Linked DNA regions of Piscinibacter sp. HJYY11. The protein of the gene in region 1 interacts with the protein of each later gene in a pairwise test. Links are inferred from orthologs where the notes say so. Each region holds a gene or a part of one and is shown on either strand. Other genes may lie near its edges.

Region 1 (4,126 bases):
ATCGGCCAGAAATTCCACGAGGAGCCGCAGGTGCTGCACTACGGCCGCCCCGGCACGCTCGAGGAGCTGGTGCCGGGCATGGTGTTCACCATCGAGCCGATGATCAACGCCGGCAAGCGCGAGATCCGCGAGACCGGCGACGGCTGGACCATCGTCACCCGCGACCGCTCGCTCTCGGCGCAGTGGGAGCACACGGTGCTGGTCACCGAGACGGGCTATGAAGTGCTGACGCTGTCGGCCGGCAGCCCGCCGCCGCCGGCCTTCGTCACACCACCCGTCGCCGCCAGCGTCTGAGCACGGCCATGTCGGTCGTGGCCGAAGCACCGAGCGCGCCCGTCGGGCGCAGCATCAGCGAGCAGCGCGCCCGCTTCCGCGAAGGCAAGGCGGCGCTGCTGAACAACTTCCGCCAGTCGCGTGCCTCGGCCACCGAGGCCGGTCGCCTGGTGCGAGCGCTGGCGCGACACGTGGACGAGACGCTCACCGAGCTGTGGGAGCACGCCATGATGCCGCCGGGAGCGGCGCTCGTGGCGGTCGGCGGCTACGGCCGTGGCGAGCTCTACCCGCACTCCGATGTCGACGTGCTGGTGCTGCTGCCGCCCGAGCATTCCACCATCGGCGCCAACGACGCGCTCAAGTCGTCAATCGAAGGTTTCATCACCGCCTGCTGGGACATCGGCCTCGAGATCGGCTCCAGCGTGCGCACCGTCGGCGAGTGCATGGCCGAGAGCGAAAACGACGTCACCGTGCAGACGGCGTTGCTCGAATCGCGCCCGCTGTGCGGCGCGAAGAAGCTCTACACAACCTTCCGCCGCGCCTACGACGCCGCGATGGACCCGAAGGCCTTCTTCCGCGCCAAGACGCTCGAGATGCGCCAGCGCCACCAGAAGTACGAGGACACGCCCTACTCGCTGGAGCCCAACTGCAAGGAAAGCCCCGGTGGCCTGCGCGACCTGCAGGTGCTGATCTGGGTGGCGCGTGCCGCAGGCCTCGGCCGCAGCTGGACGGAGCTGGCTGGCAAGGGACTCATCACGCCGTTCGAAGTGAAGCAGTTGCAGCGCAACGAAGGCGTGCTGCGCTTGATCCGCGCGCGGCTGCACATGGTCGCGGGCCGGCGCGAAGACCGGTTGGTGTTCGACCTGCAGACCGCCGTGGCCGAGAGCTTCGGCTACACCGCGCCCAAGGGCCAGCGAGTGAGCGAAGTGCTGATGCGCCGCTACTACTGGGCGGCGAAGGCGGTGGCCCAGCTGAACCAGATCCTCGTCCTCAACATCGAGGAGCGCATCCACGGCGTGCAAGACGCGCCGATGCAACCGATCAACGAGCGTTTCCTCGACCGCGGCGGCCTTCTCGAAGTGGCGAGCGACGACCTCTACGAGCGCAACCCGCACGCCATCCTCGAGACCTTCCTCGTCTTCCAGCAGACGCACGGCATCGAGGGCCTCTCGGCACGCACGCTGCGCGCCCTCTACAACGCCCGCGAGGTGATGGACGGCGACTTCCGCCGCGACCCGGTGAACCGGCACACCTTCATGGAGATCCTGCAGCAGCCCGAAGGCCAGACGCATGCCTTCCGGTTGATGAACCAGACCTCGGTGCTCGGGCGCTACCTCTGGGTGTTCCGCCGCATCGTCGGGCAGATGCAGCACGACCTCTTCCACGTCTACACCGTGGACCAGCACATCCTGATGGTGCTGCGCAACGTGCGCCGCTTCTTCATCGCCGACCACGCGCACGAGTACCCGTTCTGCTCGCAGCTCGCGTCGACCTTCGATCGGCCGTGGGTGCTCTACATCGCCGCCCTCTTCCACGACGTGGCCAAGGGTCGCGGCGGTGACCACTCGGACCTCGGTGCCACCGAGGTGCGCCGCTTCTGCCGCGACCACGGCCTCACGCGCGACGACACGCAGCTCTGCGAGTTCCTGGTCAAGGGCCACCTCACCATGTCGCGCATCGCGCAGAAAGAGGACCTGAGCGACCCGGAGGTGATCGAAGGCTTCGCCAAGCTCGTGGGCACCGAGCGCCGCCTGACCGCGCTCTACCTGCTGACGGTGGCCGACATCCGCGGCACCAGCCCCAAGGTGTGGAACGCCTGGAAGGGCAAGCTGCTGGAAGACCTGTACCGGCTCACGCTGCGCGCGCTGGGCGGTTCCCGGCCCAACGTCGACGCCGAGATCGAGTCGCGCAAGCAGGAAGCGCGGCACACGCTCAACCTCTATTCGCTGCTGCCCGGCACCGAGGGCCCGCTGTGGCAGACGCTGGAGCTGAGCTACTTCGTGCGTCACGACGCCGGCGACATCGCCTGGCACGCCCGCTCGCTGTTCCGCCACGTCGACTCGAAAGAGCCTGTGGTGCGGGCCCGCCTGTCGTCGCTGGGCGAAGGCCTGCAGGTGCTGGTCTACGCACCGGATCGCCCTGACCTCTTCGCCCGCATCTGCGGCTACTTCGACAGCGCCGGCTTCAACATCCTGGACGCGAAGATCCACACGACGAAGGCCGGCTACGCGCTCGACACCTTCCAGGTGATCAGCCCGACGCTCGACCACCACTACCGCGACCTGATCTCGCTGGTGGAGACGCAGGCGACGCAGGCTCTGAAGGCCGAGGGCCCGCTGCCCGAGCCGTCGCGTGGCCGCTTGTCACGTCGTGTGAAGTCCTTCCCCATCACGCCGCGTGTCACGCTGCGCCCCGACGAGCGCGCCCAGCGCTGGCTGCTGAGCGTCTCGACGAGCGACCGCTCCGGCCTGCTCTACTCCATTGCCCGCGTGCTGGCGGAGCACAAGATCAACCTGCAGCTTGCCAAGATCACGACGCTGGGCGAGCGGGTGGAAGACACCTTCCTGATCGACGGCTCGGCGCTGCAGCAGAACAAGCTGCAGATCCAGGTCGAGACCGAGCTGCTGGACGCGATCACCCCCTGAAGGAAAAAGCGGCGCACGAGGCGCCGCTTTTCATCGGGAGCAGGGACATCAGCTGCGCATCAGGTGGTCGAAGGCACCAAGCGCTGCCTTCGCACCATCCCCGGCGGCGATGATGATCTGCTTGAACGGCACGGTCGTCACGTCACCGGCGGCGAACACGCCCGGCACCGAGGTCGCGCCCTTGGCATCGACCACGATCTCGCCGAAGCGGCTCAGCTCCACCGTGCCCTTCAGCCACTCGGTGTTGGGCACCAGGCCGATCTGCACGAACACACCTTCGAGCTCGACGTGCTTCGACTCGCCGGTCGCGCGGTCGGTGTAGGTCAGTCCGTTGACCTTCTGGCCGTCGCCGGTGATCTCGGTCGTCTGCGCGTTGGTGTGGATCACCACGTTGGGCAGGCTCTCGAGCTTCTTCACGAGCACGGCATCGGCGCGAAGCTTGTCGGCGAACTCGAACAGCGTCACGTGTGACACCACGCCCGCGAGGTCGATCGCGGCCTCGACGCCCGAGTTTCCGCCGCCGATCACCGACACGCGCTTGCCCTTGAACAGCGGGCCATCGCAGTGCGGGCAATAGGCCACGCCCTTGTTCTTGTACTCCTGCTCGCCGGGCACGTTGACGTTGCGCCAGCGGGCGCCGGTGGAAATGATCACCGTCTTGCTCTTCAAAGAGCCGCCGCTCGCGAACTGCACTTCGACCAGGCCGCCCGGCTGGGCCGCCGGGATCAGCTTCTCGGCGCGCTGCAGGTTGATCACGTCGACGTCGTACGCCTTCACGTGCTGCTCCAGCGACATGGCGAACTTCGGGCCGTCGGTCTCGAGCACCGAGATGTAGTTCTCGATCGCCAGTGTGTCGTTCACCTGGCCGCCGAAGCGTTCGGCCGCCACGCCGGTGCGGATGCCCTTGCGCGCCGCGTACACGGCTGCTGCGGCGCCGGCCGGGCCACCGCCGACCACGAGCACGTCGTAGGGCTCGCGTGCATCGAGCTTGGCGGCCTCGCGCTCACCCGACTTCGTGTCGAGCTTGGCCACGATCTCCTCGACCGTCATGCGGCCGGAGGCGAACATCTCGCCGTTCAGGAACACGGCCGGCACGGCCATGATCTGGCGCTCTTCCACTTCGGCCTGGAAGAGGCCGCCGTCGACGATGGTGACCTTCACCTTCGGGTTGAGCACGGCCATCAGGCTCAGCGCCTGGACCACGTCCG
Region 2 (4,821 bases), on another replicon or contig:
GAACTTCTTGGCCACCTCTTCATAGGCCTGGAAGTGGTTGGTCTTGCGGCGCACTGCCCAGCCGGCGTGCAGCGGCGGCAGCAGGTACTGCTCGTGCAGGCCTTCCAGCACCTTCGGGATGCCGGCCGACAGGTCGTTGTTGAGCAGGATGGTGCAGGGGTCGAAGTCCTTCAGCCCCAGGCGGCCGCGGGTGCGGATCAAGGGCTCGAGCATCAGCGAGCTGCCGTCGGGCAGGTCGAGCTGGGTGGGCGACTTGATGGTCTCGTCGAGCGTGCCCAGGCGCACGTTGAGTCCGGCCTGGTGAAAGATCTGCTTCAGGCGCGCGACGTTCGAGAGATAGAAGGTGTTGCGCGTGTGACGCTCGGGGATCAGCAGCAGGTTCTTCGCCTCGGGGCAGATCTTCTCGATGGCGGCCATCGCGGCCTGCACGGCCAGCGGCAGCATTTCCTGCGTGAGGTTGTTGAAGCCGCCGGGGAAGAGGTTGGTGTCGACCGGCGCGAGCTTGAAGCCCGCATTGCGCACGTCGACCGAGGTGTAGAAGGGCGGCGTGTGCTCCATCCACTCCAGCCGGAACCAGCGCTCGATGGCCGGCAGCGATTCGAGGATGCGCTGCTCGAGTTCGTTGATCGGGCCGGTGAGTGCGGTGATGAGGTGAGGAACCATGGCAGGGGCCCGAAGAAAGACAGGGTGGAGTGCTTGGAATTCTAGGCAGATGGGGTGCGATGCGGCGTCCACAAGCACCGCACCGGAAGCACGAGCAAACGGCGCACCATGAAAAAAGGCCACCATGCGGTGGCCTTTCAGTTGGCAGCAAGTGCCTGCTTACTGGTGGTATGCGGTTTCGCCGTGCGACGTGATGTCCAGGCCTTCGCGTTCCTCTTCTTCCGGCACGCGCAGACCGATCACCAGGTCGACGATCTTGAAGGCGATCACCGAGACCACGCCCGACCACACGATGGTCAGGAGCACAGCCTTCAGCTGGATCCAGACCTGGGTGCCGATCGGGTTGGAGATGACCGAGGCCGTGACCCAGTCGCCGACCAGGCCGGGGCCACCCAGGGCCTGCGTGTTGAACACGCCGGTCAGGATGGCGCCGACGATGCCGCCGACACCGTGCACGCCGAACACGTCGAGCGAGTCATCCGCGCCGAGCAGCTTCTTCAGGCCGTTGACGCCCCACAGGCAGGCGAAGCCGGCGACGAAGCCGATCACGATCGCGCCCATCAGGCCGACGTTGCCGGCAGCCGGGGTGATGGCCACCAGGCCAGCCACGGCGCCGGAAGCGGCACCCAGCATCGAGGCCTTGCCGCGCATCAGCGCTTCACCGATCGACCAGGCGAGCACCGCCGCGGCCGTGGCCGAGAAGGTGTTCATGAAGGCCAGCACGGCGCTGTTGCCTGCTTCGAGCGCGGAGCCGGCGTTGAAGCCGAACCAGCCCACCCACAGCAGCGAGGCACCGACCATGGTCAGCGTCAGCGAGTGCGGGGTGAAGGCTTCCTTGCCGTAGCCCACGCGCTTGCCGATCATGAAGGCACCCACCAGACCGGCGACGGCGGCGTTGATGTGCACCACGGTGCCGCCGGCGAAGTCGAGCGCGCCCCACTGCCAGATCAGGCCGGCCTTGGCGGTCATCGCGTCAGCCACTTCCTTGCTGGCGTAGGCGTCCGGGCCCATCCAGAACCAGACCATGTGGGCGATCGGTGCGTAGCTGAAGGTGAACCAGAGCACCATGAACAGCAGCACGGCGCTGAACTTGATGCGCTCGGCGAAGGCGCCGATGATCAGGCAGCAGGTGATGCCGGCGAAGGTGGCCTGGAAGGCCGCGAACAGCAGCTCGGGGATGTAGACGCCCTTGCTGAAGGTGGCCGCCATCGCGAAGGTGCCGGCGCTCGAGTCGAACAGCCCCTTCATGAACAGCCGGTCGAAGCCGCCGATGTACGCGTTGCCTTCGGTGAACGCCAGGCTGTAGCCGTAGATGCACCACAGCACGACGATCAGCGAGAAGGTGACGAGCACCTGCATCAGCACCGACAGCATGTTCTTGCTGCGCACCAGGCCGCCGTAGAACAGCGCGAGGCCGGGCACCGTCATCATGATGACGAGCAGGGTGGCGACGATCATCCAGGCCACGTCGCCCTTGTTGGCGACGGGGGCCGCCGCGGCGGGTGCCGAAGCGGCTTCGGCGGCCGAAGCCGCAGCAGGTGCAGCGACGGCTGCCGCCGAGGCAGCCGCCTCAGGGGCCGAAGCCGCCTGGGCCATCACGGCCCCGCTGAAGCCCAGGACCGCGAGGCCCAGGGCGAGGGTTGCAATGAGTTTCTTCATGGTGGGTTGTCTCTCGTTCGTCTTGTGCGTCAGAGGGCGTCCTTGCCCGTCTCGCCGGTGCGGATGCGCACCACTTGCTCCAGCGGCGAGACAAAGATCTTCCCGTCGCCGATCTTGCCGGTGCGTGCAGCGTTCTCGATGGCTTCGATCACGCGGTCGATCAGCGCGTCGTCGACGGCCGCCTCGATCTTCACCTTGGGCAGAAAGTCCACCACGTACTCCGCGCCGCGGTACAGCTCGGTGTGGCCTTTCTGACGGCCGAAGCCCTTGACTTCGGTCACCGTGATGCCTTGCACGCCGATGGCGCTGAGGGCTTCACGCACTTCGTCAAGCTTGAAGGGCTTGACGATGGCAGTCACCATCTTCATGGTTCTCTCCAGTGGTTACGGGTGGGTTAGAAGGTTCGCTTGATGCCGAAGAACACGCCGTCCTTGCCGAGGTTGGCGCCACTCGGGTCGTAGTAGGCATGGCCGTTGATGTTGGCCGGGACGGTCTTGGTGTTGGTGCCGACGAAGGAGAGGCTCACCACGGTGCCCGAGATGTCCTTGCTGAGCGTCAGCGAGTAGTCGGTGTACGAGAGCGTGCTGGTGTAGCCCTTGACCTTCTGGTAGCCGACGTGCGGGGTCAGGCTGAAGCCCTCGGGCAGGCTGAAGGTGGCGCTGAGGTCGAGGTAGCCGCTGCCCTTGCTGTCGCGGTTGCCGAAGAGGTTGCTCGTCGAGTGCGAGTACTTCAGCGTGGCCGGGCCGTAGGTGACGGCGCCATACACCTCGGTGGTGTTGGGATCGTCGTAGACGCTGCTCCAGGCCGGGGTCTCGGCGTCCGGGTAGATGTACTGCAGCACGCCGACGTCGAGCGTCAGGCCCGACACCACTTCCTTCTTCCAGCCGGCGTAGACGTCGATCTCGACGGTGGAGTCACCGCCCGAGTCGCGGATCCACTTGATGGTCGAGCCCCAGGTGCCGATGTAGAAGCCGGCGGGCAGCGCCAGGTCGGCGCCGAACTGCAGGGCCGGCTCGAAACGCGTCTGGGAGATGCCGCGGTAGCGGTAGTCGGTGACCGCGCCGAGGTTGAAGCTGAGCGGGCTGGCGTCTTGGGCAAAGGAAACGGCAGGCAGAGCCGAGCCCAGGGTGGCCAGAACCAGCAACGACTTTTTGAGCATGTAGTGTTCTCCGCGTTCAGAGTGGGTTTGGGGGCGGAGCCACGGTTTGCAGCTTTTGTGCCATGGTCGTTTTGGGGCGTCTCGCCCCAAAAGCGGATTGGCCCTCTCTGTTTCGCTCCAGTTCGGTGCCAAAAGCGGTTCTGCGGGTCGGTTTGGCACGATGGCGGTGCAGATCCGACCTTTGCGGGATGGCCGGCGCTTGGTGCCTGCGGACAATGCGTCCGCATCAAAACAAGGCGGCGCAGCCGCCACGCAGGGAGAAATGCATGTCACTGGCGGTGATTCACAGCCGCGCGCTCGACGGACTGGCGGCGCCCGAGGTCACGGTCGAGGTCCATCTGGCCAACGGGCTGCCGAGCTTCACCTTGGTGGGCCTCGCGGACACCGAAGTGAAGGAGGCGCGGGAGCGGGTGCGCGCCGCGCTGCAGAACAGCGGACTCGAGTTTCCGTTCAACAAGCGCATCACCGTCAATCTAGCCCCCGCCGACCTGCCGAAGGAAACTGGCCGCTTCGACCTTCCCATTGCGCTCGGCATCCTGGCCGCCAGCGGCCAGGTCGATGCGGCGCTGCTGGGGCGCTACGAGTTCGCGGGCGAGTTGTCCTTGTCGGGCGAGTTGCGCCCGGTGCGGGGCGCGCTGGCGATGGGGCTCGCGCTCAAGCGCAGCGTCGGGGCGGCGGCCCGCGCGCTGGTGTTGCCACAAGGCAGCGCGCAGGAGGCGGCACTGGTGGAGGGCCTGCCGATCTATGGCGCGGCGCACCTGCTCGAGGTGGTACAGGCGCTGCGCCCCGGCGAGCCTTCTGAACGCGCCGAGCTGAAGCGGGCGCAGGCGAACGCGGTGCCCGTGGGTGCGGCGGTGCCCGACCTGCGCGACGTCAAGGGGCAGTCCGGCGCCAAGCGTGCGCTCGAAGTGGCCGCGGCCGGCGGCCATAGCCTGCTGATGATGGGGCCGCCCGGCACGGGCAAGTCGATGCTGGCCCAGCGCTTCGCTGGCCTGCTGCCGCCCCTCACACAGGACGAGGCGCTGGAGTCGGCCGCAGTGCTGAGCCTGTACCACGGGTTCTCACCCGAGCGGTGGCGGGTCCGTCGATTCCAGAGCCCGCACCACTCGGCCACGGCGGCGGCGCTGGTCGGTGGTGGGTCGCCGCCTCGGCCGGGCGAGATTGATTGAAACCTATTTATTTCAGAATGATTGGCACTAGTTCGGAATATGCGCTGCCGAACGTCTAGAAATGGTCCGCATTGGATCCCTGGAAGCTAAGTGGCTGGCACCTGACAGCTCCGCGTCTCCACGTGAGACCAGCGCTTCATCCCTAACTTGAACGAAGCTCAGCTGCGGTAG

What was found.
Region 2: the proteins of JI745_RS25305 (region 1) and glnK interact in binary tests that used the Escherichia coli proteins (3 or more experiments, as listed by UniProt). The link is inferred for Piscinibacter sp. HJYY11 from one-to-one orthologs.

What each region holds. Positions count from the first base shown.
Region 1 is NZ_JAERQZ010000002.1:365,187-369,312, reverse strand. Bases 1-3,118 are described here. They hold JI745_RS25305 ([protein-PII] uridylyltransferase), read left to right. Parts: upstream 1-302; coding sequence 303-2,918; downstream 2,919-3,118. Other genes in these bases: ahpF (alkyl hydroperoxide reductase subunit F), read right to left, coding at 2,967-3,118; map (type I methionyl aminopeptidase), read left to right, coding at 1-294. In the rest of the region: more of ahpF, read right to left, coding at 3,119-4,126.
Region 2 is NZ_JAERQZ010000001.1:3,636,780-3,641,600, forward strand. What follows is about bases 1,022-3,974. They hold glnK (P-II family nitrogen regulator), read right to left. Parts: upstream 2,691-3,974; coding sequence 2,352-2,690; downstream 1,022-2,351. Other genes in these bases: JI745_RS16915 (ammonium transporter), read right to left, coding at 1,022-2,322; JI745_RS16925 (TorF family putative porin), read right to left, coding at 2,717-3,481. Outside these bases: gshA (glutamate--cysteine ligase), read right to left, coding at 1-663; more of JI745_RS16915, read right to left, coding at 823-1,021. UniProt on the Escherichia coli protein: Involved in the regulation of nitrogen metabolism. Regulates the activity of its targets by protein-protein interaction in response to the nitrogen status of the cell.